Linked DNA regions of Egicoccus sp. AB-alg2. The protein of the gene in region 2 interacts with the protein of the main gene of each other region in a pairwise test. Links are inferred from orthologs where the notes say so. Each region holds a gene or a part of one and is shown on either strand. Other genes may lie near its edges.

Region 1 (14,663 bases), on a different replicon or contig from region 2:
CTGCCGGCCTGGACCGCGACCGCGATCGCCGCGAGGATCAGCGGCAGCTCGTAGGCGATCAGCTGGGCGGCGGCACGTAGGCCACCGATCAGCGAGAACTTGTTGGCGCTCGCCCAGCCGCCCATCATCACGCCGAGGACGGAGATCGACGTGATGGCCAGGGCGTAGAAGAGGCCGAGCTCGAGGTCCTGCGCCCACAGGCCCGGCGCCAGCGGCAGCACGAAGAAGATCAGCATGGCCGGCACGAGGGCCATGCCCGGCGCGATCGCGAACACCCACCGGTCGGCGGCGCGCGGGATCACGTCCTCCTTCTGGAGGAACTTGATGCCGTCGGCGACCAACTGCAACGACCCGGCCGGACCGGCGAACATCGGCCCGCGGCGGTGCTGCAGGCGGGCCATCGCCTTGTGTTCCATGTAGCCCACGACCAGCGGGACCACGAAGAACAGGCCGAGCACCAGCGCGACCTTCAGCGCCACCGACAGCAGGAAGGTGTCGGTGTCGAGCAGGCCGGCGGTCTGCGCGAGCAGCCCGGCAGACACGGTGGTGAGGGTTTCGCTCATCGGTCGACATCTCCCGCGACCGCGCGCTCGCTCGCTCGGAGACCGGTCGTGGTGGCGTTGGTGTGGGCGATCCGCTCGCTCATCGGTCGGCTTCTCCCGCGACCGCGCTCTCGCTCGCTCGGAGACCGGTCGTGGTGGCGTTGGTGTGGGCGGTCCGCTCGCTCATCGGTCGACGTCCCCGACGACGAAGAAGACGGAGCCGAGCACGCTGATGGCGTCGGGCACCAGCGTCCCCTCCAGCAGGTAGGGCAGCACCTGCACGTTGGAGAACGACGCGGTGCGCATCTTCAACCGCCACGGCGTGCGACCACCGTCGGACTCGAGCCAGTAGCCGAGCGAGCCCAGCGGGTTCTCCACCCGCACGTAGGTCGCGCCCTCGGGGGCCTTGACCATCTTGGGCAGCTTCACGTTCACCGGCCCGGCCGGGATCATGTCGTGGCACTGCTCGATGATGTGGCAGGAGGCCTTCATCCGCGCCAGCAGGCAGTAGAAGCGGTCGAAGCTGTCGCCGTTCTCCCCGACCGGGACCGGTACCTCGACCTGGTCGTACTTGAGGTAGGGCTCGGAGACGCGCACGTCCTCGGGGATGCCGGTCGCCTGCAGGGTCGGGCCGGACACCCCGTACGACAGCGCCACGTCGGTCGACAGCGGCCCGACACCCTTGGTGCGGGCCTGGAAGATCTCGTTGCCGAGCAGCAGGTCGTCGAAGTCCTGCAGCCGCTTCTTCACGTCGGCGACCAGCTCGACCGACTGGTGCAGGAAGCCCTTGGGCAGGTCGATCTTCACCCCGCCCGGCTGGTTGTAGGTGTAGTGCAGCCGGCCGCCCGACGCGGCCTCCAGCAGGTACTGGATCCGCTCGCGCTCGCGGGTGGCGTAGAACATCGGCGTGATCGCGCCGAGCTCGAGCCCGTACGAACCGATGAACAGCAGGTGGTTGAGGATCCGGTTCCACTCCGCGCAGATCATCCGGATCCACTGGGCCCGTTCCGGGACCTCCATCTCCAGCATCCGCTCGACCGTGAGGGCGAGCCCGATCTCGTTGGTCATGCCCGACAGCCAGTCGTGGCGGTTGACCAGGGCGAGGTTCTGGCGGAAGTCACGGTGCTCGGCCAGCTTCTCGAAGCCGCGGTGCATGTAGCCGATCACCGGGTAGGCGGTCTTGACCCGCTCACCGTCCATCTCCAGCACCACGCGCAGCACGCCGTGCGTGGCCGGGTGCGCGGGGCCGACCGACAGCGTCATGTCCGCCGTCGTGAACGCCCCGTCGCCGACGATCTCGAGATTGAGGCTCTCCCCCGGGGCCGACGCCGGATGGATGGTCTCGCGGGCACTCAGGTCGCTGACGCTCATGCGCGCTCCTCCCCGTCCGCCTCGTCGTCACCCGACGCATCGTCGCCCTCGCGCTGGTCGAAGTCGGCGCTCTGCCCCGGCGTGCCCTGGTAGGGGGCGTCCTCGTCGGCGCCCTCGGTGTCGTGCTCGCCGGGCACGGTCTGGTCGGGCGCCACGGGCGTGACCGGGCTGCGGGCCTGGGTGTCCGGGGCCTCGGACGTCTCGCCGGCGTCGGCCGGGTCTCCCTCGCGGCCGGCCGGCTCACCGGGGACGGCCTCGTCGCCCGGCGCGGACGGCTCGTCGGTGCCCCGTGCGCCGGGGACCGGCCCGTCGGTGCCCTCGGCATCCGAGTCGTTGCCCCAGGAGGCGTCGCCCTCGGGCCGCGCCTCGGAGGTCGCGGCCTCGGGGAACTCGTCCTCGCCCGGCGCGACCGCCCCACCGGCGGCCTCGGCCACCTCGGCGTCGGCCTCCCCGGCGTCCGCGGCGGCGGCACGCTCGGCGGCCTTGCGGGCACGGGCCTCGGCGGCCGCCTTGCGCTTGGACTCGGCGCGCACGCGGGCCTCGGACTTGACGTCCTCGTGCTGCTCCTGGGCGTGCTCGGCATCCCCCGCCATCACCGCGCCGCTGTCGGGCGCGAGCTCGGCGTCGGTGCCGAGCGCCTCCTCGATCTCCTCGCCCTCGCGGGTGGCGGGGTCGGCGACGGGCTGCGGGTTGGCGAGCTTGGCCTGCTCGGCCATCGCCTTGTCGAGCTCGTACGGGCCGGGGGCGTCACCGAGCTGCGGCTCGCGCTCGATGACGTTGCCCTCCTCGTCGAGCTCGGCCGGCTCCTTGACCCCGGGCCACGGCTTGACGACCCGCGAGGCGAGCGGGAAGTCCTTGCGCAGCGGCCAGCCCTCGAAGGTCTCGATCGTGAAGATCCGCGGCTCGAGGCTCGGGTGGTCCGGGAACTCGATCCCGAACATGTCCCAGCACTCGCGCTCGTGCCAGTTGGCGCCGCGGTAGACGTCCGTCAAGGACGGGCAGGTCGGTGCCTCGCGCCCGCCCGGGCAGCGGGTACGCAGCGCGACGCGGTTGCCCGTGGACGTCGAGTACAGGATCGCGATGACGTCGAAGCCCTCGTCGCGGGCGTCGACGCCGAACAGGCAATCGAAGAAGTCGTAGGCCAGGACCCGCTCGTCGCGGCAGATCCGTGCGACGTCGGCGAAGTGCTCGTTGGCGACGTGCAGCGTGAACGTGCCGTACTCCACGGTCGTGCCCACGACCGCGGCGTCACCGGCCTTGGCCCGGACGAGCTCGGCCGTCTCCTCTGGCGTGAGCGCCTGATCCCTGCGCGCGAGAACTTCCGACACGGTGTTCCTAGCCCTCCGCGGTCTGGAGCTCGGGCGCGATGTCCGGGCCGTCGTGGCGCACCACGATCGGGTCCCGACGACGCTGGGCCATGCGGTCCTTCAGGCTCTCGCCCTGGATGCGGTTCTGCAGCGCCACGATGCCGTCGAGCAGCGCCTCCGGGCGCGGCGGGCAACCGGGGACGTACACGTCGACCGGCAGGATCTGGTCAACGCCCTTGGTCACCGAGTAGCTGTCCCAGTACGGGCCGCCGCAGTTCGAGCAGCTCCCGAACGAGATGACGTACTTCGGCTCGGGCATCTCCTCGTAGAGACGTCGCAGCGCCGGGGCCATCTTGTCCGTCAGCGTGCCGGAGACCACGAGCAGGTCGGCCTGACGGGGCGCGTGCGCGAACGGGATCACACCGAGACGGATGAAGTCGTGCCGTGACCCGGAGGCCGCGATGAACTCGATGGCGCAGCAGGCGAGGCCGAAGTTGAAGCACCACAGCGAGTACTTGCGGCCCCAGTTGAAGACGTACTTGACGGGCTTCGGAAGCTCGACCTGGTCGACTACTCCCACTTGAGCACCCCCTTCTTCCAGGCGTACATCAGGCCCTCGAGGAGCGTGGCGATGAACAGGAACATCGCGACGAGGGCGTACAACGCCGAGGGGGTCGTGGTCCCGTCGAGGTCACCGATGACCACGGCCCACGGGAACAGGAAGATCGCCTCGACGTCGAAGATGACGAACAGAAACGCGAACACGTAGTAGCGGATGTTCATCTGGGACCACCCGGTCCCGACCGCCTCGACTCCACACTCGTAGGTGGTGAGCTTGAGCGGGCTGGGCACGGCGGGGCGCATCAGCCGGTTGCCCAGCATGATGATCGCGTACAGGACGCACCCGACGATCACGAGGATCGCGAAGGCCCCGTACTGCTCGGTGAAGCTCACCCCGGTCCTCCTCTGAGGGTATCCCCGGCGTACCGGCCGACGTTCCGCCACATGATGGTTCGGTTCCGCTTCCTCGTCACACCCCAGGCCCTGTCGTGCAGGCCCGTCGCGCGAAGGCAGCGACTCCCTGGCGCGCGCGTACTGCCCCTGGCGACCCGGATCGTGCGTGGGCCGCTCGGGGTGGAACGCGCGCCGGCGACCCGTGAGACGGGTCGCGGCCGGGATGCTAGCAACCGCCCGGACACCGACCCAACGGGCGGGTGGCGGCGCACGCTGTCCGCGACGACGGCGGGACGCCTGCCCCACGACGTCACCAGGAGCGCCCGAACCAGACCGCCTCGCCGGTGGTCTCCAGGGGCATGAACCCGAGCCGGCGGTAGAAGGCCTGGGCGCCGAGATTGGACGCCGCGACACCGAGGTGGACACCAGGCGCGCCGGCCGCGGCCACCTCGGCGCAGAAGCGTTCGACCAGGGCGCGGCCGAGCCCCTGCCCCTGCGCTTCGGGCAGCAGGTCGACGTGCAGGTGGGCCGGGTACGCGTCCGTCCACGGGGTGCGCATCACCTCGGGGTGGTGGAGTTGGTGGACCAGCACCTCGTAGCGGCTGCCGGGGCGTGCGACCGGCGCCGGGTGCCGCGCCGCGGCCGTCGGCAGCCACCGCTCGCGCCACTCGGCGACGAAGGCGTCGGTGTCCGCCGTGCCCAGCACGTAGCCGACGGCGCGCCCGCGCCCGCGGTCGTCCGCGACGAAGGCGAAGTGCGGCGCGAGGCGCAGGTACGGCTCGGCGTACACGTCCGGCAGGATGCCGTCGTCGGCCAGCGTGCCCGTGGCGTCCTCGCCGTCGGCACCCGTCCGGATGCAGACGTCGCGGACGTCGGCGAGGTCGTCGAGGCTCGCCGCGCGCACGCGCACGGTCACGGCAGCCGCCAGTCCACCGGGGCGGCGCCCTGCGCGGCCAGCGAGGCGTTGACCCGGCTGAAGGGCCGCGAGCCGAAGAAGCCGCTGCGGGCAGACAGCGGGCTCGGATGCGCCGACTCCACCCGCGGGACCGCGCCGAGGCGCGGCGCCAGCGACCGGGCGTCGCGTCCCCACAGCACCGCGACCAGCGGGCCACCGCGGGCAACCAGTGCGTCGATCACCGCGTCGGTGACCTCCTCCCAACCCTTGCCGCGATGCGACGCCGGCGCGCCGGGCGCCACCGTCAGGCAGCGGTTCAGCAGTAACACGCCCTGCTCCACCCAGGGCGTCAGGTCGCCGTTGCCCGGCTCCGGGTGGCCGAGGTCCTCCCGGTACTCGCGGAAGATGTTGCGCAGCGAGGCCGGCAGCGGCGTGACGTCGGCCGCGACGGAGAAGCACAGCCCGATCGGGTGGCCCGGCGTCGGGTACGGGTCCTGGCCGACCAGCAGCACCTTCACCGCGTCGAACGGCTGCTGGAACGCGGCGAAGACCTGCTCGCCGCGCGGCAGGAAGCGGCGGCCCGCCGCCTGCTCGGCGCGCAGGAAGTCGCCCATGGCCCGGATGCGGTCGTGGACGGGGGCGAGCGCCTCGGCCCAGCCGGGACCGAACACTCGGGACAGCGGCGGTGCGGTCGTCGTCATCGCGGCGCCGGACCCTAGCGCCGGCCCGCCGGCCCCGCGACGGCGCCCCGGTCGCGCGGGGGCGCAAGGGTCGCGGTTGACCGCCGCCCCGCACCCGGCCGGCGCGACCGTTGCCGGCAGACGCGACCGGACGGCGGCTACAGCCAGCCGGCAGAGCCGGGACGGAGGTTCTGGTAGACGTGCTTGGTCTCCGTGTACTCCTCGAAGCCGGCGACGCCGAGCTCGCGGCCGAAGCCGGACTGCTTGTAACCGCCCCACTCGGCCTGTGGGAAGTACGGGTGGAAGTCGTTGATCCACACCGTGCCGCACCGCAGGGCGTTGGCGACGCGCTGGGCACGGGAGACATCGTCGGTCCAGACGGCAGCCGCCAGCCCGTAGATGGTGTCGTTGGCCAGTGCGACCGCCTGCTCCTCGTCGCGGAAGCGCTCGACGGTCAGCACCGGCCCGAAGACCTCCTCCTGCACGATGCGCATCTTGCTCGTGCAGTCGGTGAAGACCGTGGGCAGGTAGTAGAACCCGTCGGCGAGTGCGGGGTCGTCGGGCCGGGACCCGCCGGCGGCGAGGTTGGCGCCCTCCTCGAGCCCGATGGCGACGTAGGACTCCACCTTGTCGCGGTGCTCGGCGGAGATCAGCGGCCCGGAGCGCACGCCGTCGACGAAGCCGTCACCGAGCGTGATCTCCGGCAGCCGGTCGACGATGCGCTGCACCAGCGCGTCGTGGACCTCGTCCTGGACCAGCAGCCGCGCGCCCGCCGAGCAGACCTGCCCGGCGTGCAGGAACACGGCGGTCAGCGCGTGGTCGGCGGCGACGTCGAGGTCCACGTCGGCGAAGACGATGTTCGGGTTCTTCCCGCCGAGCTCCAGCGCGATCTTCTTCACCGTGGCGGCGGCCTCGGCCATGATCCGCCGTCCCGTGGCCACGCCACCGGTGAACGACACGAGGTCGACGGCCGGGTGGCTGGTCAGCGGCTGGCCGACGGCGGCACCGGCACCCAGGACGAGGTTGACGACGCCGGGCGGCAGGTCGAGGTGCTCGTCGATCAGCTCCACGAGGTAGAGGGTCGTGAGCGGCGTCTGCTCGCTCGGCTTGACCACCACGGTGTTGCCGGCGGCCAGCGCGGGCGCGAGCTTCCACGACGCCTGCAGCAGCGGATAGTTCCATGGCGAGATCTGGGTGCAGACCCCGACCGGCTCGCGCTGCACCCGGCTGACGACGTCCGGGGAGGGTGCGTCCACCACGCGGCCGCCGTGCGCGTCGGCAACGCCGGCGTAGTAGTGGAACACCGAGGCGATGTCGTGCATGTCGGTGACGCTGTCGGCCAGCGGCTTGCCGGTGTCCAGCGTCTCGCGGCGGGCGAACTCGTCGAGGTGCTCCACGACCAGGTCGCCGATCGCGCGCACGACCTCGCCGCGCGCCTTGGCGGTCGTGGTCCGCCACGGGCCGGTGTCGAACGCGCGGCGGGCGGCCAGGACGGCCGTGGTCGCGTCGTCGGCGTCGCCCTCGGCCACGGTCGCGATCACGCGCTGGTCGTGCGGGCTGATGACGTCGCGGGTGCCGCCGGCGCCGGCATCGGTCCAGGCGCCGTCGAGATACAGCTTGGTCGTCACGTCGTTCGCTCCTGTGGGGAGGGTCAGCCGCGGGCCTCGGCGATGGCGCGGCGCTCCGGCGACTCCGGTTCGAGCGCCCGCATGGCGACCGGCGGGCTGATGCCGGCCGTCAGCTTGGACACCACCAGGATGGTCGCGAAGCCGGACACCATCGCAAAGGTCCGGAAGGGCCAGAGGACCACACCGTCCTCGATCCAGGGGTAGGGGAGCCACACCGGCAGGCCGAGCGTGGGGTCGCCGCCGCCCAAGCGCAACACCGCGGCGACGACGAAGCCGGCGATCGCACCGGCACGGTTGGCGAAGGGGACGAACAGCGCACAGACCAGCAGCGGGAACACCAGCACGTACACGAAGTCGGAGCCGAGGAACCACAGCGCGTACACACTCTGCACGTTCAGGGCGATCAGCGTGCCGGTCACGCCGAGGATGACGATCATCCGCTTGATGACCTTCTGCACCTGGGCGTCGCTGGCCTGCGGCCGGAAGAGGCGGCGATAGACGTTCCAGCCGCTCATGGTCGATGCGGACAGGATCGAGGAGTCCACCGAGGACATCACGGCCGCCGCGATCGCCCCGAGACCGATGGCGCCGACGATGCCAGGGACGAGGTAGCGCAGCACGTAGGGCAGGGCCAGGGCGGGCGTCTCCAGGTCCGAGGCGCCCGCGGCGGCGAAGTCGGCCTGGTTGGCGACGATGCCGAGCAGGGCGGCCGGCACGGCGATGAAGATGGCGAGCAGGCCGGCACCGATCGACAGCCACCGCGCCGTCTTCGGGTCCTTCGCCGACAGCACACGCTGGAAGTAGACCTGCCAGGCGATGCCGCCGAACACCAGCAGCAGGCCGAAGTCGATCCAGTTCCAGAAGTACGGTCCCCAGTCCGGGTGGTCCCAGGCGCCCGCGGGCGGGAACAGTCCGGCGTAGGTACCCATCGCGTCGCGGTAGCCGTCCATCATCGTGTCGTAGCCGCCGACGGCGCCGAGGCCGAAGGGCAGCACCAGTGCCAGCCCGATCGCGATGATGCCGATCTGGGCCACGTCGGTGTAGGCCACGGACCACATCCCCCCGACGACCGTGTAGGCGATCGCGATCGCCGCCGACAGCAGGATCGCGGGCACGAAGTCGATGCCCAGCAGGGTGCCGAAGGTGGTGCCCAACGCCGTCAGGATCGCGCCGGTCCAGAACAGCTCCGCCGCCAGGGCCGGCAGGAACGACGCGCCGGCGAGGTTCTTGCCGAACCGCACGTCGATGGGGTCGACCATCGTGAAGAACTCGAGCCGGCGCATCTTCGGGGCGAACCAGATCCCGCCGATGATGAGGCTGAGCGCGTAGCCCCACGGCGCCTGCACCCACGCGAGCCCGTCCGAGTAGGCGTACTCCGCGGTGCCGTTGACGTAGCCACCGTCGACCCAGGTCGCCGTCATGGTGAAGACGGCGATCGTCAACGGCAGCCCGCGGCCGGCGACCATCGTGTCGGCCAGCGACTCGGTCTGCCGTGACGCCACGAACGCGCCGAGGTAGTAGAAGACGCCGTAGAAGACGAACATCGACACGACGCCGCCCCATTGCACGTCGGCGTCGGTCACGGCGATGTAGACGGCGCCGACCGCGACGATCACGGCGAACGTGCCGAGCTTCGCCATCGGGTTGTCGCGCACGACGGGCGGTGCGGACTCGTCGGCTCCTGGCTTGGTCGTGCTCATGCGATCCTCGCGCGGACGGGCCGCGGGCACGGCCAGGGCACGACTGGGCACCCGACCACGCGCGGCGGCGGTGGTTCGATGCGCCGAACCCCCGAACACCGGCGCGCCGCGGAGGCAAGCGGCCACCGTCCCGGCACGGTCCGAGGACCCCTGTCCGAACGGCAACCGGGTCGGCGACTGTACGCCTGACCGACCAGGGCGCGGCGGCGGACGCGCCCGGTGTGCCCGCCCCGCCGGCGGTGTCAGCCCACCCGGTCGAGCGAGTACTCGGCCAGGCGGGTGAGCGCGGTCACGACCGGCCGTTCGCCGAACATCCTGAGCTCGTCGACCGCCGCGGTCACGTAGCGCGCGGCGTGCTCGCGCGAGCGGGCGAGGCTGTCGCCGGCCCGCAGCAGCTCCAGCGCACGCTCGACGTCGGCGTCGTCCAGCTCACCGTCGAGCAGCGCGGCCAGCTCGCCGTCGGGGTCCTGCGCCAACGCGTGCAGCACCGGCAGGGTGCGCACGCCCTCCTTGAGGTCCGTGCCCGGCGTCTTGCCCGACTCCTCGCTCTCGGAGGCGACGTCGAGGATGTCGTCGGACAGCTGGAAGGCCATACCGACGTTCCAGCCGTAGCGGGCCGCCGCCTCGACCTGCGCCTCGGATGCACCCGACAGCAGCGCCCCGTACCGGCAGGAGGTCTCGATCAGCGACGCCGTCTTGCCGGAGATCACCTCGAGGTAGTGCTCGAGGGTCGGCTCGAGCTGGGGCACGTCGGGCATCGCCCCGAGCGACCCCTGGACCTCGCGGATCTGGCCCTCGCACAGGCGTGCCAAGGTGCGGGCCATGATGCGGGTCACGTCGACGCCGAGGTCGGCCGACAGGTCCGAGGCGCGCGCGAACAGGTAGTCGCCCGTGAGGATCGCGACGGTGTTGTCCCAGCGCGAGTTGGCCGACGGCGTCCCGCGCCGGGCAGGCGCCTCGTCGATGACGTCGTCGTGGTACAGCGTCGCGAGGTGCACCAGCTCGACGATCACGCCGGCGTCGACCAGCGAGCGCAGCGTGCCGTTGGCGCTCGGGCGTGTGACCGGCGTGTTGGGGCCGAGGTAGCCGGTCAGCGCGACCATCAGCGGACGGAACCGCTTGCCGCCGGCGCTGATGAGGTAGCGGGCGACCTCGTCCACGAACGCGTTGTTGGACGACACCTGGTCGTGCAGGCGCTGCTCGACACCGTCGAGGACCTGCGCGACCGGCAGTCCGTGGGCCTCGAGCTCGTCGAGGACCGGGGCAGGGATCGACAGCCGCGCGGCGCGCGGCGGCTGTCCGGAGCGGGCCTCGGTCGTCACCGCACCACGGCCGCGGCGTTCTCGGCCAGCTGCAGCAGCAGCTGGGGCTGGATGCCGAGGAACAGCACGAGCGTCGCGGCGACCGACACGCCGGCCGACAGCCCGGTGGTCACGATCGGCAGCCCGCGGCCCTCCTCGACGTCCTCGAGGAACATCATGCCGGCCAGGCGCAGGTAGAAGAACGCCGCGATCACGCTGCTGATCACGCCGACCACGACCAGCCAGGCGTGCCCGGAGGCCACGCCGGCCTCGAAGACGACCAGCTTGCCGACGAAGCCGGCGGTGGCGGGCACGCCGGCCAGCGACAGCAGGCACAGGGTGAAGATGCCGGCCAGCATCGGGGAGCTCTTGCCGAGCCCGCGCAGGTCGACCAGCGTCACCTCGCCGCGACGGACGCGCTCGATGGCCAGCACGCAGCCGAAGGCACCCAGCGTCGCGACCGCGTAGGTCAGCAGGTACCACAGCGTGGCCGACAGCCCGGCGTCGGAGTTGGCGACCACGCCGATGGTGGCGTAGCCGGCGTGCGTGATGGACGAGTAGGCCAGCATGCGCTTGACGTCGCGCTGGACGATGGCGACCCAGGCGCCGTAGAGCATGGACAGCGCGGCCAGCACCGACAGCACCGGCACCCACAGCTGCTCGAGCGCCGGGAAGGCGACGAGGTACAGCCGCAGGAGCGCCGCGAAGCCGGCGGCCTTCACCGCGGCGGCCATGAACGCGGTCACGTTGGTCGGGGCGCCCTGGTAGACGTCGGGCGTCCAGAGGTGGAACGGCGCGAGCGCGACCTTGAAGCCGACCCCGACGGTGACCAGCGCGAGGCCGAGGACGCCGACCACCGACGGCGTGGTGACCAGGCCGAGGCCGGCACCGATCTCCGCCAGGTTCACCGATCCGGTCGCGACGTAGAGCAGCGCCATGCCGTAGAGCAGGATCGCCGAGGCGACCGAGCCCAGGATGAAGTACTTCAGCGACGACTCCTGCGAGCGCCGGTCGCGCCGCGCCAGGCCGGTCAGCACGTACAGGGCCATCGACAGGACCTCGAGGCTGACGAACAGCGTGATGAGGTCGTTGGCGGTGCCGAGGAAGGCCATGCCGGCGACGCACAGCAGCATCAGCGGCTCGACCTCGGCGCGGCCGATCTGGCGGTCGCGCAGGTAGCCGTAGCCGATCGGGATCACCAGCAGCGCGGACAGATAGACCGTGATGCGGGTGAAGAAGCCGATGCCGTCGTTGGCCAGCGCCCCCTGCAGGGCCTCCTGGGGTGCGATCAGGCCGCCCTGCGGCGCGAGGACCTCGGCGTACTGCCAGAAGGTGAGCACCAGGGCGCCCAGCAGCGCCAGCGCCGAGCCCCAGGCCTGCGTCAGCGACGGGCGGAGCGGGAAGGCGAGCACGAGCGCGGGCAGGGCGGCGCCGAGCGCGATGGTCACGGCACCGGGCAGGACGAAGCCCTGCGTGACCAGCCACACGCCAGCGGCGGCGGTGGGGACGGCGGCGAGGACGGCGACCAGCAGGCGTTGCGAACCGGCGACGGCCAGCAGCAGGAGGACCAGCGCGGCGCAGCTGACGGCCAGCTCCGGCGCGAAGCTGGACCAGGCGACCTGCGGCCCGTCGATGGCGGCTTGGGCGAGGAACACGGGCACGCTCCTACGGCTGGGTGTCGACCTCGGACCCGGGGTCCGAGGTGTCGGCGGCGGCGGGCTCGACGGCCGGTGCGTCGGCGACGCCGACCTCGGTCAGCACCCGGTCGACCGACGGCTCGACGAGGTCGAACAGCGGCCGCGGGAACAGCCCGATGGCGACGATCAGCACGACGATCGGGGCGAGCACGCCGATCTCGCGCGGCTTCAGGTCGGTCGTGTGCTCGTTGTCGGCGCCCTCGAGCGGGCCGTGGAACATCCGCTGGTAGGCCCACAGCAGGTACAGGGCCGCGAGCACCGCACCGAAGGCGGCCAGCACGGCGGCCCAGCGCGACGCCTGGAAGGTGCCGAGCAGGATCGGGAACTCGCCGACGAAGCCGTTGAGCCCCGGCAGTGCCAGCGACGACATCGACACCAGCAGCCAGAAGCCGGCCATGACCGGCACCCGCTTGGCCAGGCCACCGAACGCGGCGATCTGACGGGTGTGGCGGCGCTCGTAGAGGAAGCCGATCAGCAGGAACAGCGCGCCGGTCGACAGCCCGTGGTTGACCATCTGCACCACCGAGGCGGTGGTCGCCGTCGCGTTCAACGCGAACGTGCCCAGCACGACGAAGCCCATGTGGGCGACCGACGAGTAGGCGATCAGCCGCTTGATGTCCTTCTGCATCAGTGCGACGACCGAGCCGTACAGGATCCCGACGACGGCGAGGACGAGCAGGGCCGGCGCCCAGGTCATCGTCGCCTCGGGGAACAGCGGCAGCGAGTAGCGGATCAGCCCGAACGTGCCCATCTTCAGCAGCACGCCGGCCAGGAAGACCGAACCGCCGGTCGGCGCCTCGGTGTGTGCGTCCGGCAGCCACGTGTGGACCGGGAACACCGGCACCTTGATGGCGAAGGCGAGCAGGAACGCGGCGAACAGCCAGTTCTGCTCGGTGGTGGACAGCTCGATCGCGCGGATCGCCTCGTAGTCGAACGACCCCGTCTGCGAGAACAGGTACAGGATCGCCACCAGCATGAGCAGCCCGCCCAGCGTGGTGTAGAGGAAGAACTTCACCGCGGCGTACCGGCGCTTGGCACCGCCCCAGATGCCGATGATGAAGTACATCGGGATGAGCGTGAACTCGAAGAAGACCGCGAACAGCAGCAGGTCGGTGGCGGCGAACACGCCGAGCACCGCGGTCTCCAACGCCAGGAACGCGACGACGTAGCCCTTGAGGTTCTCCTTCACGCTGTCGAACGACGCGATCAGGATCAAGGGCACCAGGAACGTGGTCAGCAGGATGAGCGCGAGGCTGACCCCGTCGACGGCCAGTGCGAAGTCCGCCCCCAGCGCCGGGATCCAGCTCATGCGCTCCTCGAGCTGCAGCGCCGGGTTGGCCAGGTCGAAGTCGACGAGGATCAGCAGCGACGCGACGAACGTCGCCGTCGAGGCCACGAGACCGACGATCCGCACCACGCGCGGGTCGTCCGCGACGAAGGCGAGGACCAGCGCGCCCAGCAGTGGCAGCGCGACGGTCAGGGTGATCGGACCGATTTCCATCGCCTACCTCACCGAGTACACGAGGAACCCGACCAGGACCAGCGTCCCCAGCACGAAGCTGGCGACGTAGCCGCGGACGAGTCCCGTCTGGGCGCGGCGCGTGACCCGCCCGAGGGCGAGCGACGCGGTGCCGGAGCCGTTGACGACACCGTCGACGATGCGCGTGTCCACCCACACCATGGCGTCGGCGAGCCGGCCACCGATGCGCACGAACACGAGCGAGTAGATCTCGTCGACGTAGAACTTGCGCTCGAGCACCTCGGCGGCCAGGCCGCGGATCGGCTCGAGCATGCGGCCGCGGGACAGGTCACCGCGGACGTAGACCAGGAAGGCGAGCCCGATGCCGATCGCGCCGGCGACGACCGCCGCGCCGATCAGACCCAGCTCCGGGATCGGGCCGGCCGCCTCGTAGCCCAGCCCACCGGTGTCCCCGACGACCGGGGAGAGGAAGCGGTACAGCGGACCGACGTGGACGGGGTTCAGCAGCGAGCCCGCGACGGTCAGCACGGCCAGCACGATCAGCGGCATCGTCATCGACGCCGGCGACTCGTGCGGGTGGACGTCGTGGCCGAAGCGGGGCTTGCCGAGGAAGATCAGGAAGAACCACCGCGACATGTAGAACGCGGTCAGCACGGCGCCGAGCAGGCCCAGCAGCCAGATCCCGAAGTAGCCGTGCATGTAGGCCTCGGTCAGGATCTGGTCCTTGGAGAAGAAGCCCGACAGCGGCGGGACGCCCGCGATCGCCGCCGTGGCCACCGCGGAGGTCACGAAGGTGATGGGCATCGCCTTGCGCAGCCCGCCCATGCCCCAGACGTCGGTGCGGTTGGCCATGGCGTGCATGACCGAGCCGGCGGCGAGGAACAGCAGCCCCTTGAAGAAGGCGTGTGTGACGAGGTGGAAGATGCCCTCGGCGAACGCGCCGACGCCGACCCCGACGAACATGTAGCCCAGCTGCGAGACGGTCGAGTAGGCCAGGATCTTCTTGATGTCGTCCTGCCGCAGGGCGATGAGCGCACCGAGCAGGACGGTCGCCACGCCGATGTAGGCGATGACCTCCATGCCGGTCAGCGACTGCACCAGCACCGGC
Region 2 (14,836 bases):
CCGTCGCCGGCGCTCTGGTCGTCGGCCTGCCCCTCGCCGGCCTTGCCGTCGCCGGCTGCCTCGGCGTCGCCGCGGCCGGGTGCGGCCTCGGCCTCGGCGTCGTCGGCGGCGCTGGCGCCGTCCGCCGACGGGGCACCGGCGGCCTTGGCGCGGGCGTCGGTGGTGGGGGCGCCGTACAGCTCGACCTTGTCGAGCAGCTCCGGGGCGACCTCGTCGAGGTAGTCGCGGACCTGGTGGTAGAGGTCCTCGTCGTCGACGATGCAGCGCTCGAACTCGGGCCCGAAGTTGTCCCGGATGACCTTGACGACCAGCGGCGGCTCCTCGTAGACCGCGGTCAGGGCCTTGGCCTTGTCCGCGGCTTCCTCGACGCGCTGCCACTTGGCCAGCAGCCGTTCGAGGTCGGCCGTGATCTGCTCGTCGGTGGCACCCTCGGCCGCGGTGCGCACGATGACGCCGTGCTCGGTCGGCTTGACCTTCTTGACGACCTTGCGCAGGCGGTCGCGCTCGCGGTCGGTGAGCTTGCGCGAGATGCCGAACAGGTCGGAGTTGGGCGCCAGGACCATGTAGCGGCCAGCGAGGGACAGGTGCATGGTCAGGCGCGGGCCCTTGGAGCCCATCGGGTCCTTGGTGACCTGCACGAGCACCTTCTGACCCGGCTTGAGCACGTTCTCGATGCGTTCCTCGTCGCCCTCCTCGAGGTCGAGCTCGTCGTAGAGCACCTCGCCGGCGTACAGGACGCCGTTGCGGCCCTTGCCGATGTCGAGGAACGCGGCCTCCATCCCGGGCAGCACGTTCTGCACGCGTGCCATGTAGATGTTGCCGACGTAGGTCACGTCCTCCTTGCGGGTGACGTAGTGCTCCACGACGGTGCGGTCCTCCAGGACCGCGATCTGCGTGCGGTCCTTGCGGGCCGTCACGAGCATGGTCCGAGGCGGCCCCTCCAGGATCGCCCGGCGCACCTCCTCGGGCACGCCGCCGGGGCGCTGGGAGCGACCGCGGCCGTTGCCGCCGCGCGAGCCGTTGCCGCCGTTGCTGCGACGGGAGCGCTTCGCGGCCAGGCGGGTGCCGCCCTTGGCCATCGCGGCCTCGACGGACTCGTCGTCGGTGCCGCCGCCGTTGCCGGCGTCGTCCTTGCTCGCGCCATCGCCGCGATCGGACCGCTCCCCCGCGGCCTTCCCGCGCTTCTTCTCGCCAGCGCCGTCGTCGCGGGCGTCGTCGGCCGAGGCGGCGTCGTCGTCGCCGCTGGTGTCCTTGCCTGCCTCCGCCTCGGCACCGGCCCCGCCGTTGCCGCCGCGGCCGCGCCCACGGCCACCGCGGCCACGCCGGCCGCGGCGCCGTCGGCGGCGTCCGCTGCCGCCGGACTCGCCGTCGTCCTCGCCGTCCGACGACGGATCGCGGTCCTGCCGGGCGTCGGCGGCCGCCCCGGCGCCGTCGCCGGCCACGTCGGCGTCGCCCTTCGCGAGGTCGTCGCCCTTCGCGCCGCCGCCCTTCGCGCCGTCGCCCTTCGCGCCGGCGTCGCGCTTCACCCCGGCGTCGTCGGGCGCGTCCGCCGCGTCACGGTCGGCCGCGGACGGCGAACGGCGCCCGCCCTTACGGCCTCGCCCGCCACGGCTGCGCGAACGGGAGGCGTCGTCGCCGTCGGCGGCGTCGGTCCGGTCACCCTCGGCGCCGGCGGAGGTGGCCTGCCCGCCGGACTGGTCCTCGGACCCGCGGCCGGGCGCGTCCTCGGCACGGTCCTTCGTCGGCGCCTCGGCTGCCGCGGGCGACTCCGAGGCGGTGTCGCGGTCGGCCGGCGCCGCATCGGTCGAGCGACGGCGCGTGCGGGTACGCGACGTGGAGGCGCTGCTGCGGGAGCGGGAGCGACTGCGGGTGGGGCTTTCCTTGGACTCCTCGGTGCCGGGGATGTCTCGATCGGTCGGGTCGGTCACTTGGTGGCTCGCTTGGTCAGGCGGCCTCCGCATCGACATCCAGGGCCAACGGTTCGACCTGGCCACTGAGGGCCTCACGCAGTCCCTCGGGCACGTGCTCGCCCTGTGCCACCCGTCGGGTGGTCGGCGGGTCGGCGACGTCGCCGTGCGAGAGCGCGGACAGCAGGTCGTGGGGTCGAACGGTGGGGCCGTCGTTGCGGAGCACCGCACGCAGGACGGTGCGCACGCCGGCCGCGGCGTCGTTGCCGCCGGGCTCGGCGCGGTGCGAGACGGCGAGGGCGAGTACCGCGGGTCGCACGTCGATCGTCCGGTCGCCGTCAGGGCGGTGTCGGACGACCTCGGCGTGCTCGGCCGCGAGCAGCTCGTCGCCGCGTCGCCGGAGCAGGTCCGCCAGGGCGGCGGCATCGGCACTGAGCCATTCCTGCTCCCAGAGCGTGGCCCGAAGCATGCGCGCCAGCTTCGGCGCGCCATCGGGCACTTCCAGGAAGGTCGTGATGTCCATGCCCTCGGGGAGGGTCGCGGACAGTCGTGCCAGGTCCCGGGCCGGGACGATCGGCACGGCGAAGGTCAACTCCGCGTACTCACCGGTGGACTGGTAGCCCACCGACAGCGCATCGGGGAACGACACCTTCGCGTGGGGTGTGAACCCCTCGGAATAGGCGATCGGGAGGTCGACCCGGCGCAGCGCCCGCTCCCAGATGGACGTCAGGTCGCGCGCCGAGACGAAGCGCGTGCGACCGGTCTTGGTCCACCGGATGCGGATCCGTTGCTGCTGCACGGGTCCTCCAGGTCGTCGGGGTGCGGCACCTCGCCGCACCCAGCCGACGGTGTCGGGGTGCTCCGCGCCCCAAGAGCGGGACGCGGCGGGACCCTAGCCGCCGGAGGCGTAGCGTTCGGGGGTGGTCGGAAGGGTGTCCTTGCCGCCCAGGTGCGACGGCAGCACGGGAAGCTGGAAGCCGCCGGTGTAGCCGGTGTCGTGCTGGATGCTCAGACCGGGGCACACGCCGCAGTCGTAGCAAGGGGACCAGCGGCAGTCGTCGAGTTGCTTGTCCGACCGCGCGTCCTGCCAGTCCTCCCACAGCCAGGACTTCTCCAGGCCGCTGTCGAGGTGGTCCCAGGGCAGGGCTTCCTTCTCGTCGCGCTCGCGGTGGCTGTACCACTCGAGCGAGACGTCGGTCTCCGCCATGGCCTGCCGCCAGGTGTCGAGGGTCGGCATCTCGTGCCAGCCGTCGAACCGGGCGCCCAGGCGCCAGGCGCGCTCCACGGCCGCGGCGACCCGGCGGTCACCGCGCGCGAGCAGGCCTTCGATGACCCCTTCCTCGGGGTCGTTGGTGCGCAGTTTCAGGCCGCCGTGGTCCTTGATGGCGTGGCGGATCAGCGACAGCTTGCGCTTGATCTCCTCGGGCGAGTCCTGCGCGGCCCACTGGAAGGGGGTGTGCGGCTTGGGCACGAACCCGCCGACGGAGATGGTCACCTTGTTGGCACGGCCGTGACGGCGCGCGATCTCGTAGGTCTTGATCCCGAGGTCGGCGATCGCGAGGACGTCCTCGTCGCGCTCGGTCGGCAGCCCCACCATGAAATAGAGCTTGATGTGCCGCCATCCCTCGCTGAACGCGACCTCGGCCGTACGCAGCAGGTCCGCCTCGGACACCATCTTGTTGATGACGGCGCGCATCCGCTCGGAGCCGGCCTCGGGCGCGAACGTGAGGCCGGTGCGCCGGCCGTTGCGCGACAGTTCGTTGGACAGCGTCACGTTGAACGCGTCGACGCGCGTCGAGGGCAGCGACAGCGAGGTGACCGTGCCCTCGTAGGCGTCGGCGAGGTCACGCGCCACCGGTCCGATCGCGGAGTGGTCGGCGGAGGACAGCGACAGCAGCCCGACCTCCTCGAAGCCGGTGTTGCGGACGCCCTCCTCGACCAGCTTCTGGATCGTCTCCGGGCGGCGCTCGCGGACGGGGCGGGTGATCATGCCGGCCTGGCAGAACCGGCAGCCGCGCGTGCAGCCACGGAAGATCTCCACGCTGAAGCGCTCGTGGACCGTCTCCGTCATGGGGACGATCTGCTTCTGCGGGTACTGCCACTCCTCGAGGTCCTGGATCGTGCGCTTGGGCACGATGGTCGGGACGCCCGACTCGATCGGGACGGTCTGCTTCAGTCGCCCGTCCGGCGTGTAGCGCGGCTCGTAGAAGGCCGGGACGTAGACGCCCTCGACCCGGGCCAGCTCGCGAAGCAGCTGGCGGCGGTCGCTGCCGCCGGCGGCCTTCCAGGCCCGCACGACGTCGTCGATCTCCAGCGTGACCTGCTCGCCGTCGCCCATCACGGCCGCGTCGACGAACGGCGCGAGCGGCTCGGGGTTGTAGGCGGCGTGTCCCCCGACCAGCACGATCGGGTCCTCGGCGGTGCGCCGGTCGGCGTGGATCGGCACGCCACCGAGGTCGAGCAGGTTCAGCAGGTTGGTGTGCCCGAGCTCGTGCGGCAGGGACACCCCGAAGACGTCGAAGGCCCACACCGGCCGGTGCGACTCCAGCGAGAACGCCGGGATCCCCTGCTCGCGCATCAGCGCCTCGAGGTCGGTCCACGGCGCGTACGCCCGCTCGGCCAGGGCGGTGGCGCGCTCGTTGAGGAGCTCGTAGAGGATCTGGATGCCCTGGTTGGGCTGGCCCACCTCATAGGTGTCGGGGTAGCACAGCAGCCAGCGGGTCTGCGCCGCCAGCCAGGGCGTGACGACCTGGTTGTGCTCACCCCCGACGTACTGGGCCGGCTTGCGCACCTGCGGCAGCAGCGGCTCGAGCACCTCGTAGTAGCCGGGCGGCACCGTGGCGGCGTCACCTGGACGACGGAAGGCGGCCCGCGCCCCGCGTGCGGGCGTGGCCGGGACGGACATCGTCGGCGCGGTGCCGAGCATGAGGCCTCCGGGACCGGGTGGAGGGTGCGGCCGGACCCGGACGTGGTGGACGTCGGCGGCGCACCCGAGAGGCGGAAACCCCGGGTGTCGGCGACGTGCGCCACGGAGCCGGGGTCCGAACGTCGGTGGCAGCGTACCAACGGCCTCCCGGGCCGCACGCGGCCGGCCACGCGCCCGTCACGCCGGGGCCGTGCCGATCGCCGGACGGCCGTCAGCCGGGCCCGAAGCGCCGGCCGATCGCCAGCGCGACGCCGCTGGCGAGCAGCGCCACGGCCGCCAGGCTGAGCGGGATCGTGGCCAGCCCCAGCGCCGAGCCGACGGCCCCGACGACGAAGGGCGTGACGCTGGCCCCGACCAGCGCCGCGAGCACCGCCGCGGTGGTCGCACCGGCCGCGTCCGGCAGCGCCCGGGGCAGCCACACCATGGCGGTCGGGAACACCGGCGCGAAGCACAAGCCGGCGGCCACGAACGCGTAGGGCGCCAGGGCGGGCACGCTCGCCAGCGCCAGCGCGATCGCGGCCAGCGGCAGGACGACCTGCACGAGACGGCCGGGACGCACGCGCGCGAGCACCAGGGCGAACAGGAACCGCCCCCCGGTGATCGCCAGCCAGAACCCGGACGTCCACCGTGCCGCGGCGCCCGCGTCCCAGCCGCGGAACTCGACGTAGGTCGCCAGCCACGTGGCGGTGGCCGCCTCCGCGGCCACGTACAGGCCGAACACGAGCGAGAACGCCACGACGTGCCGGCGCGGCGCCGTCCGGCCCATCGGGTCCATGGCGGGGCGCGGCGGCGTCGAGGTGGTCCTCATCAAGGGGATCGCGGCGAGCGCCGCCACGCCGACGACCGCGAACGCCACACGGTGGCCGGCCACCGACAGCAGCAGCGGCAGGCTGACGGCACCGACCCCGAAGACGCCGTGCATGCAGGCGACGACCATCGGCGTGCGGCGGCCGGTGTCGCGCGGATAGACCGAGTTCATGCCGTTGGACAGCAACCCGAAACCCGCGCCCAGCACGACGGTGGCCGCCAGCACCAGCAGCATCGACGGTGCGGCGGCGGCCGCCAGCCCGCCGACGCCCAGGACGGCCACGCCCAGTCCGAGCAATCGTGCCCGGCCGCCACGCCGGCTGACGGCGGCCCAGGTGAGCACGCCCACCATCGCGGCCAGCGGGTGGACCGACGCGGGCAGGCCGGAGACGAACTCGCTGACGTCGAACAGGCGTCGGAACGCCGGCGCCGACGGGCCGTACAGCGCGGCCACGCCGCCGGACACGAAGAAGCCGAGGAAGCCGCCGGCCAGCGCGGTCCTCGACAGTCGGAACCGCGGGGGCTCCGTCGGCAGTCGGGTGGCGGTCAAGTGATCAGAACCGTCGCATGTGGACGTTGAGGAGCAGTCCGATCAGGCCGAACCACACGATCAGCGAGGTGCCGCCGTAGCTGACGAACGGCAGCGGGATGCCGGTCACGGGCATGATGCCGACGTTCATGCCCACATTGATGAACACCTGCAGGGCCAGCATGGCGACGACGCCCGACGCGAGCAGCGTCCCGAACAGGTCCTTGGACAGCACCGCGATCCGCAGCCCACGCCAGATCAGGATCAGGAACAGGGCGAGCACCACGCTGGCGCCGAGGAAACCGAACTCCTCGCCGACGACCGTGAAGATGAAGTCGGTGTGGTTCTCCGGCACGAACGCCAGCGCGGTCTGCGTGCCCTGGAACAGGCCCTTGCCGAACACCTGCCCGGAGCCGATGGCGATCTCGGACTGTTCGGTCTGGAACCGCAGGGTGCGGTCCAGGCTCGGGTCACCGGCGCGCGCGAACGCGGTCAGCCGGTTGAGCTGGTACTGGTCGAGCAGGTCCTGGGTGAGGGCGAAGACGATCGCGCCGATGCCGGCGGCCCCCAGGGCGATCAGGTAGCGGGCCGGCACGCTGCCCACCAGGAACAGGATCGCGAGCAACCACACGAACACGATCGAGGTGCCGAGGTCGGGCTGGAGGAAGACCAGTCCCATCGGGAGCAGGGTCAGCACGAGGGAGATCCCGACCGTGGGCAGCCACGGTTCGCCCCGGCGTTCGTGGATCCAGGCGGCGACCGCGACCAGGACGGCGACCTTGGCGACCTCGGAGGGCTGGAGCTGGAAGCCGCCCAGCACGATCCAGCGCTGCGAGCCACCCCGGGCCGTGCCCAGCGGGGTGAGCACCAGCACCAGGAACGCCAGCGACGCGACGTAGAGCACCGCGGCGTAGCTGCGCAGATGGCGGTAGTCGATGACCGCGGCCCCGACCAGGACGACGATGCCGAGCACCAGCGCCATCAGCTGCCGGCTGACGTACAGCGTCGACGGCAGGCCCTGCTGCTGGAGGGCCGCCAGCTTGGCGCTGTAGATCATGACCAGGCCGAGGCCGGTCAGCGCCAGGGCGGTGAGCACCAGGATCGGGTCGAGGTGCTTCACCGGCGCGTAGGCGTCCATCCAGCGGGCCTGGACGCGCTCGCGCATCATCTTCTCGGCGCGGTCCTGGCCGAATCCGACCTCCATGCTCACCCCCTCCCGTCAGTCGTAGATGGCGTCGCCGGCTTCGAACTCGGCGTCCTCGGCGTCGGTGATGTCGAACAGGTGCTCGAAGATGTTGCGGGCGATGGGCGCGGCCGTCTGTGAGCCGCCGCCGCCTTCCTCGACGTTGACGACCACGACGTACTCGGGGTCGTCGGCCGGGGCGTAGGCGGCGAACCAGGCGTAGGGCACCTTCGGCTTCAGCTCGGCGGTGCCGGTCTTGCCCGCGACCGGGATCTCGTCGAGCGGGAACGGCGTGCCGCGCGTGAACGCGCCGTGGGCGGTGCCGCGCTCGTGCATCACGACGTCGCGCAGGCCGCGCTGGATCGCGGCCATCTCGGCGTCGTCGAGGTCGAGTTCGCTGATCGTCTCCGCCTCGATCTCGCGCACGACCTCGCCGGTGGGCGTGACGACCTGCCGCCCGAGCAGCGGCTGGTAGAGGGTGCCGCCGTTGGCGATCGCGGCGTAGTGGGCCGCGATCTGCAGCGGCGTCACGAGGATCTCGCCCTGCCCGATGGAGGTGTTGACGGCGTCTCCACCACGCCACGTGCCACCGGAGGTGCAGTTGTCCTCCAGCACGGCCCGCCGGTACGAGCCCGGCTCGGCCTCCTCGGCCTGGGCGCACCACAGGTCGCGCCGCTCGAGCCAGTTGTTGTACTTGAGCTCGCGGCTGGGGATGTGGCCGGCGAGCTCCGACGGCAGGTCGATGCCGAGGCGCTTGCCGAAGCCGAAGCGCTCGGCGACCTGCGGCAGGATCTCGTCCGGCTCGTCCTGGTTCTGCTCGCGCTGCCACTGGCGGTAGGCCAGCTCGTAGAAGTAGGTGTCGCACGAGCGCATCAGCGCCCGGTCGAGGGCCATGGCCCCCTCGGCGGCGGGGTTCCAGTTGCGGAACGTGATCCCGCCGACGGAGTAGCTGCCCGGGCAGTCCACCGGCGTGTTGGGGCCGACGAGCCCGGCCTCCATGTAGGCCGCGCCGGTGACGGTCTTGAACACCGAGCCGGGCGGGTACTCGCCCTGGATGGCCCGGTTGAGCATCGGCGCGTGGGTGTCCTCGTCGCCCTCGGCGAGGTTCGGGAACAGGTAGCGCGCGTACTCGGTGGACAGCCCGCCGACGAACTCGCTGGGGTCGAAGGTCGGGTAGGAGGCCATGGCGAGCACGCGACCGGTCTGCGCCTCCAGCACGACCGCGGAGCCGGCCACCGACGGCAGGTTGCGGCCGCTGTAGGTGTGGATGTCCTCGCGGCTGGCGACGATGCCGTCCTCGAGCAGGGTCTCCACGGCCTGCTGGAGGTCGAGGTCGAGGGAGGTCACAAGGTCGTTGCCGGGCTGCGGCTCGGTCTCGCGGACGACGTCGACGACCGTGTTGCGCGCGGTCACCTCGAGGGTGCGGCGCCCGGAGCGGCCGCGCAGGTCGGCCTCGTAGACGTTCTCCAGGCCGGTGCGGCCGACCTGCTCGCCGCCGCGGTAGTCCGCGAAGGCGGGGTCGGCCAGTTCCTCCTGGCTGATCTGGTTGAGGTAGCCGACGAGGTGGGCCGCCAACTGCCCGTGCGGGTAGGTGCGCACCGGCAGGACCTCGGCGATGACGCCGGGGAACAGCTCCTGCTGGGTGCGGACCGCGAAGACGACCTCCTCGGTGACGTCGAAGGCGATCGGGATGTGGCCGAGCGGGCTGTAGTGCTGGCTCGTCATCCTCCCGACGATCTCCTCGCGGTCGAGGTCGAGCAGCTGCGAGAGCCGCTCGAGCACCTTCTCCGCGGTCTCGTCGGTGGGTTCGCCGTTGCCGTCGAGCAGCAGCTGGCGGTCGGCGCTGATGGTCAGCGCGGGACGGTTCTTGACCAGCTCGTCGCCGTCGCGGTCGAGCATGCGGCCGCGGGGCGCCTCGACGAAGACGGTCCGCAGCCGGTTGCCGTCGGCCAGCTCGGCGAAGCGGTCACCGGCGAGCACCTGTAGGAACCACAGGCGCGAGAACAGCGCGACGAACAGCGCGATCACGAGGACCGTCAGGAACGTCAGGCGCAGTGCGGGCGAGGAGTCGTTGTTCGCCATGCGGCTCACGGAGGGGTGCGAAAGCGTGCAGGAGATGGAGCTGACCCGCGGGCCCGCTGACCGGTTCGTGACCGGCGACACGAACGGTACCAGCGGGGATCAAACGCACCGCAGACGGCCGGTGTTCCCCGCCGCACGCCGACGTCCCCCGGCCTTCACGGAGATTTCACGGCGCGGCCGGTGACGGTTCGCCCCCACGTGCCGAACGCTGCGCCTGGCTGAACGCCACCGGGTACACGGACCGCGGCCGGTGACGGGCCCGCGTGTCCATTCCCGCCATCGGCGACACCGACCGCGGCCGGTGACGGTTCGAATCGACCATGCGCGCGGAAGAGTGCACACCCAGGTAAGGAACCGGCCGCAGAATCAATCGAGCACGCCGGGGCCGCTCAAAGGGAAACGGTCGGACAGGCGGCGCACCGCGCCGAGGACGATGGGGGCGAGCAGGGTGTTGTAGAGCGCGACGGCGACGGAGGCCTGGGCGAGCATCAGCGGGGTGGTGCGGTCCTCGCCGAGCAGGAGCGCGACGACCCCGTAGGCGGCGGTGCCGAGCAGTCCGGAGAGGAACGCGAGGATGACCGGTGCGGTGATGGACTCGGGCGCCAGGTAGGGGCGGGCGAGGCCGACGGTGAAGCCGATGGCGGTGTAGACCAGTGCGGCGAGCCCGACGGGTGATTCGCTGACCAGCAGGTCGGTGAGCAGGCCGGCGGCGAAGCCGACGCGCAGCCCGGCCAGCGGGCCGTCGCGCAGGCCGACCGCGAGCGTCACGAGCAGCAGCAGGTCGGGCCGGAAGCCGGCCAGCGTGAAGAACGGGAACAGGGCGGTCTGCAGGACCGCGGCGGTGACGAGGAGCAGTCCTACGACCAGGACGCGCAGGATCACGTGCCGTCCTCGTCGTCGGCCTGGGCCTCCGCGTCGTCACCGTCGGACCCGTCGGACCCGTCGGCGTCCGGGTCCGCCTCGTCGTCGTCTTCGTCGCCCTCGTCCTGTTCCGCGGTGGGCGGGCCGGGTGGCGGGGTGAACTCCGGGTCGGGTGACAGTTCGAACGGCGGCAGTTCGACGACGGGCTCGCTGGTGACGACCAGCACGTGGTGGATGCGGGTGAAGTCCACGAACGGCTGGATCTGGACGTCGAGGACGAGCCCGGCGGTCACCTCACCGACGGAGGCCACGCTGCCGATGGGGATGCCGCCGGGGAACGCGCCGGACTGGTATGCGGAGGTGACGATCTCGTCGCCGACCTCGATCTGCGCCTCCGGGTCGAACGGCTGGAACAGCATCGGGTCACCCCCGCGGCCGATGACCGTGCCGGTCTCGCCGTTGGCGGCGTGGCGGGCCGGCGCACCGAAGTTGGGGTCGATGGCCAGCAGCACCCGGGCGGCGTTGCGTTCGACCTGGATGACGCGCCCGACCAGACCGTCGCCGTTGACGACCGGCATGTCGCGTTCGACGCCGTCGTCGGTCCCGACGTCGATGACGACCGTCCACTCGAAGCCGGTCGGGCCGAGCGCGACCACGCGCGCGGCGACGGCCTCGACGCCGGTCCCCTCGCGCATGCCCAGCAGCTCGCGCAGTTCCTCGTTCTCGCGCTCGACGTCGGCGACCGAACGCCGCCGTTCGCGCAGCTCGTCGACCTGGGCGCGCAGCCGCTCGTTCTCCGAGCGGGCACGGAAGAGGTCGGCGACCGAGCCGGCAGCGTCCCCGACCGGGCGCACGAGCGTGACCAGCCCGTCCTGGATCGGGCGGAGCACGGCCGTCAGCCCGCCCCGCAGGCGGTCGAGCGGGCCGTCGTCACCCGAGCGGAAGTCGACGGTGACGAGCACCAGCGACAGCAGGACGAGGACGACGAGCAGCGCACGCGCACGTCGACGCTGGAACACCGGCGCGGATCAGTGACGCGAGGAGGAGATCAGCACCTTCTTGAGGGCTTCGAACTCCTCGAGGCACTTGCCCGAGCCGATCGCGACCGAGGAGAGCGGGTTCTCCGTGATGTGGATGGGCATGCCGGTCTCGTGCTTGAGGCGCTCGTCGAGGCCCCGCAGCAGCCCACCACCGCCGGTGAGGACGATGCCCTTGTCCATGATGTCGGCGGCCAGCTCCGGCGGCGTCTTGTCGAGGGTGTTCTTCACCGCGTCGATGACGGCGTTGACGGGCTCCTCGATCGCCTTCCGGATCTCGTCGGCGGACACGATGATCGTCTTCGGCAGGCCGGAGACGAGGTCGCGGCCCCGGATCTCCGCATGCGGCTCGTCGGCCAGCGGGAACGCCGAGCCGATCGCCATCTTGATCTCCTCGGCGGTGCGCTCGCCGAGCATCAGCGAGTACTCCTTCTTGATGTAGGAGATGATCGCGTCGTCGAGCTCGTCACCGCCGATGCGGATCGACTGGCTGGTCACGATGCCGCCGAGGGAGATGACCGCCACCTCGGTGGTGCCACCGCCGATGTCGACGACCATGTTGCCGGCCGGCTCGTGGACCGGCAGGCCCGAGCCGATGGCCGCGGCCATCGGCTCCTCGATGATGTAGGCGGCGCGGGCGCCGGCCTGGATGGTGGCCTCCTCGACCGCGCGCTGCTCGACCCCGGTGATGCCGGACGGGACGCAGACGACGACGCGCGGCTTCGCCAGGAACCGGCGCTTGTGCACCGCCTGGATGAAGTAGCGCAGCATCTTCTCGGTCACGTCGAAGTCGGCGATGACGCCGTCCTTCAGGGGCCGGATCGCCATGATGTGGCCCGGCGTGCGGCCGATCATGCGCTTGGCCTCGGCGCCCACGGCCAGGATCGCACCGTTCTTGGTGTTGATCGCCACCACGGAGGGCTCGTTGAGCACGATGCCACGACCCCGGACGTAGACCAGGGTGTTGGCGGTGCCGAGGTCCACGGCCATGTCGCGACCGAGGAACTGGAAGGTGTTGCCGATGTTCGCAGCCACGGGGAGACCTGCCGGGCTCGGGGGATCAGGGGGATGCGACGGCCGCTGACGCCGACGGCGAGCGGGAGCCGTGTGCCACTCCGAGACGCACGCACCGAGCGTACGCCCCGCGGGCCGCGAGGATGCTAACACCTGCCGGCAGGACCCGCGTCCCGGTGACGGCGCCGCGCGCGTCCCGTCCGTCCGGGCCGCGCCGGGAACCCGTCAGATCGTGCCCCTGCGGGCGAGGCTGACCCAGTCCGGCCCACCGACGACGAGGTGGTCGAGCAGCTGCACCCCGACCAGTTCGCCGGCGCGCGCCAGCCGCCGGGTCACCGCCTGGTCGTCCCGGGACGGCTCCGGGTCGCCCGACGGGTGGTTGTGGGCGAGCACCAGTGCCGACGCGTTGGCGAGCAGGGCATCGCGGAAGACGTCCCTGGGCGACATGAACGTGTGGTCGACGGAGCCGATGCTGATGGTCGACACCCGCAGGACGCGGTGCTTGGTGTCGAGGAACGCGGCGACGCAGCGTTCGCGGTCGCGGAAGGCGACGCGTGGCACCAGCAGGTCGGCGGCGGTCTCCGGACTGGTGACCGCGATGCGCTGACGGTCGCCCGGGACGAACGGGTCGGGCCCGCACGCGAGGCAGGGCGCCAGTTCCCCGACCCGTCCGTCCGGCGCACCCACGGCCCATGTCGTACTCATCCGTTCCCCCGTCGTGGTCGGCGTCGCGTGGCGGGCGGCAGCCTGCCGCACGGCGTGCGCGACGGCGGATCGGGCACGCGCGGCGCTGGGGAAAACGGCGATGCGTGCATCCGGACCTGCCGCTCGGGCGTGTCAGGATGCACGCATCGGGGTCGGGGCCCGGCGCCGCGAGCGCCGGCCCGGCCGGCCTCAGAAGCGGTCGGGGAAGAAGATGCCCAGCTCGCGCTTGGCGCTGTCGACGCTGTCGGAACCGTGGACGATGTTCTCGCCGATCACGGTGGCGAAGTCGCCACGGATGCTGCCCGGCGTGGCCTCGAGCGGGTTGGTCGCGCCCATCAGCGTGCGCATCCCGGCGATGGCGCCCTCGCCGGCGACGCACATGGCGACCAGCGGGCCGGACGTGATGAAGTCGACGAGCTCGCCGAAGAAGGGCTTGTCGGTGTGCTCGGCGTAGTGCTCCTCGGCGGTCGCCCGCGCGAGGGTGCGCAGCTCCAGGGCCTCGAGGGTGTAGCCCTTGCGCTCGATGCGGGCGATCACCTCGCCGACGAGGCCGCGCTGGACGCCGTCGGGCTTGACGAGGATGAGGGTGCGTTCGTTGGCCACGGGAGGCTCCTGGGTCGAAGAAGAAGGGCAGCGCGACACCGCCGAGGTGGCGGCGGGGGTGGGTCGGCGGGGCAGGTTGCCCGGCGGCGCCCCCGGCCACAAGTCGAGGGCCCCCGGCAACGCGCCGCGCCGGGCGGTCAGCGGTCCTCGTCGATCAGGCGGTCGAGGGCCTCCTGCAGGGCGTCGTCGTCGGCCAGCAGCGCCGACAGCTCGTCGGCCTCCGCGGCCAGCCCGCCGTCGGCGTCGTCGTCCTCGTCGTCGGGCTCGCGCACCACCTCGTCACCGCTGTCCACGACCGGTAGGTAGCGGTCGCGCGCCGCCCCGACGGTGTGTAGCGAGCCGGCCACGAGGATCCCGTCGAACTCGCCGGCGACGGCCTCGGCCAGGTCCAGCGCCGACGTGACGTCGTCGGCCACCTCGACCGGCGTGCCGGTGCCCTCCCAGACCTCCTCGGCGGCGTCCCGCATGTGGCCGAGGCTGGCGGCCCGGGGGCTGTCGACGTGGGTGACGATCACGTGCGAGGCGACGTCACGGAAGGCCCGCAGGATGCCGGCGATGTCCTTGTCCTCGAGGCAGGCGACCACGAGGATCAGCTCGCGGAATCCGAACGACTCGCCGAGCGCCGCCGCCGACGCCTCGGCGCCGTGCGGGTTGTGGGCGCCGTCGAGCACGACGGTCGGTTCCCGGTTGACGATCTCCAGCCGACCGGGCACGGCCGCGGCACCCAGGCCGTGACGGACCACGTCGTCGTCCATGGCCGCGAAGCTGTCGCCGGTCAAACCCACGAACGCCGCCAGCGCCAGGGCGGCGTTGCGGGCCTGGTGCTCGCCGAACAGCGGCAGCAGCACGTCGTCGAGCAGCCGCTCCCCCACCCGCAGCGTCAGCAGCTGGCCTCCGACGGCCACCCTGCGGTCGACGACCTCGAAGTCACGGCCAGCCCACCACAGCGTGGCGCCGTGTTCGGCGGCGGTCGCCTCGACGACGTCGGCCACGTCGGGGTGCTGGCGCGCCGAGACGACGTGCGAGCCGGGCTTGATGATGCCGACCTTCTCACGCGCCACCTCGACCGGCGTGCCGCCGAGCTGCGGGTGGTCGACGTCGATCTCGTTGATGACCGCGACGTCGCCGCGGACGAGATTGGTCGCGTCCCAGCGCCCGCCCATGCCGACCTCGAAGACGCCG

Evidence for each region.
Region 1: the proteins of ndk (region 2) and ACERM0_RS21135 interact in binary tests that used the Escherichia coli proteins (3 or more experiments, as listed by UniProt). The link is inferred for Egicoccus sp. AB-alg2 from one-to-one orthologs.

The regions. Positions count from the first base shown.
Region 1 is NZ_JBGUAX010000014.1:14,588-29,250, forward strand. The notes cover bases 3,929-6,644. They hold ACERM0_RS21135 (uracil-DNA glycosylase), read right to left. Parts: upstream 5,771-6,644; coding sequence 5,087-5,770; downstream 3,929-5,086. Other genes in these bases: ACERM0_RS21125 (NADH-quinone oxidoreductase subunit A), read right to left, coding at 3,929-4,174; ACERM0_RS21130 (GNAT family N-acetyltransferase), read right to left, coding at 4,485-5,090; ACERM0_RS21140 (aldehyde dehydrogenase family protein), read right to left, coding at 5,908-6,644. Also shown: NADH-quinone oxidoreductase subunit NuoH, read right to left, coding at 1-563; ACERM0_RS21110 (NADH-quinone oxidoreductase subunit D), read right to left, coding at 726-1,913; ACERM0_RS21115 (NADH-quinone oxidoreductase subunit C), read right to left, coding at 1,910-3,241; ACERM0_RS21120 (NADH-quinone oxidoreductase subunit B), read right to left, coding at 3,249-3,821; more of ACERM0_RS21125, read right to left, coding at 3,791-3,928; more of ACERM0_RS21140, read right to left, coding at 6,645-7,377; ACERM0_RS21145 (sodium:solute symporter family protein), read right to left, coding at 7,401-9,077; ACERM0_RS21150 (polyprenyl synthetase family protein), read right to left, coding at 9,320-10,399; ACERM0_RS21155 (NADH-quinone oxidoreductase subunit N), read right to left, coding at 10,396-12,033; ACERM0_RS21160 (NADH-quinone oxidoreductase subunit M), read right to left, coding at 12,044-13,576; nuoL (NADH-quinone oxidoreductase subunit L), read right to left, coding at 13,580-14,663. UniProt on the Escherichia coli protein: Excises uracil residues from the DNA which can arise as a result of misincorporation of dUMP residues by DNA polymerase or due to deamination of cytosine.
Region 2 is NZ_JBGUAX010000005.1:376,679-391,514, forward strand. The notes cover bases 11,948-14,836. They hold ndk (nucleoside-diphosphate kinase), read right to left. Parts: upstream 13,655-14,836; coding sequence 13,241-13,654; downstream 11,948-13,240. Other genes in these bases: ACERM0_RS11650 (rod shape-determining protein), read right to left, coding at 11,948-12,355; ACERM0_RS11655 (RadC family protein), read right to left, coding at 12,572-13,051; ACERM0_RS11665 (folylpolyglutamate synthase/dihydrofolate synthase family protein), read right to left, coding at 13,792-14,836. Outside these bases: ACERM0_RS11615 (TIGR03936 family radical SAM-associated protein), read right to left, coding at 1,945-2,706; ACERM0_RS11620 (TIGR03960 family B12-binding radical SAM protein), read right to left, coding at 2,800-4,833; ACERM0_RS11625 (sugar MFS transporter), read right to left, coding at 5,045-6,190; rod shape-determining protein RodA, read right to left, coding at 6,195-7,373; mrdA (penicillin-binding protein 2), read right to left, coding at 7,389-9,434; rod shape-determining protein MreD, read right to left, coding at 9,801-10,316; rod shape-determining protein MreC, read right to left, coding at 10,313-11,314; more of ACERM0_RS11650, read right to left, coding at 11,324-11,947. UniProt on the Escherichia coli protein: Major role in the synthesis of nucleoside triphosphates other than ATP. The ATP gamma phosphate is transferred to the NDP beta phosphate via a ping-pong mechanism, using a phosphorylated active-site intermediate.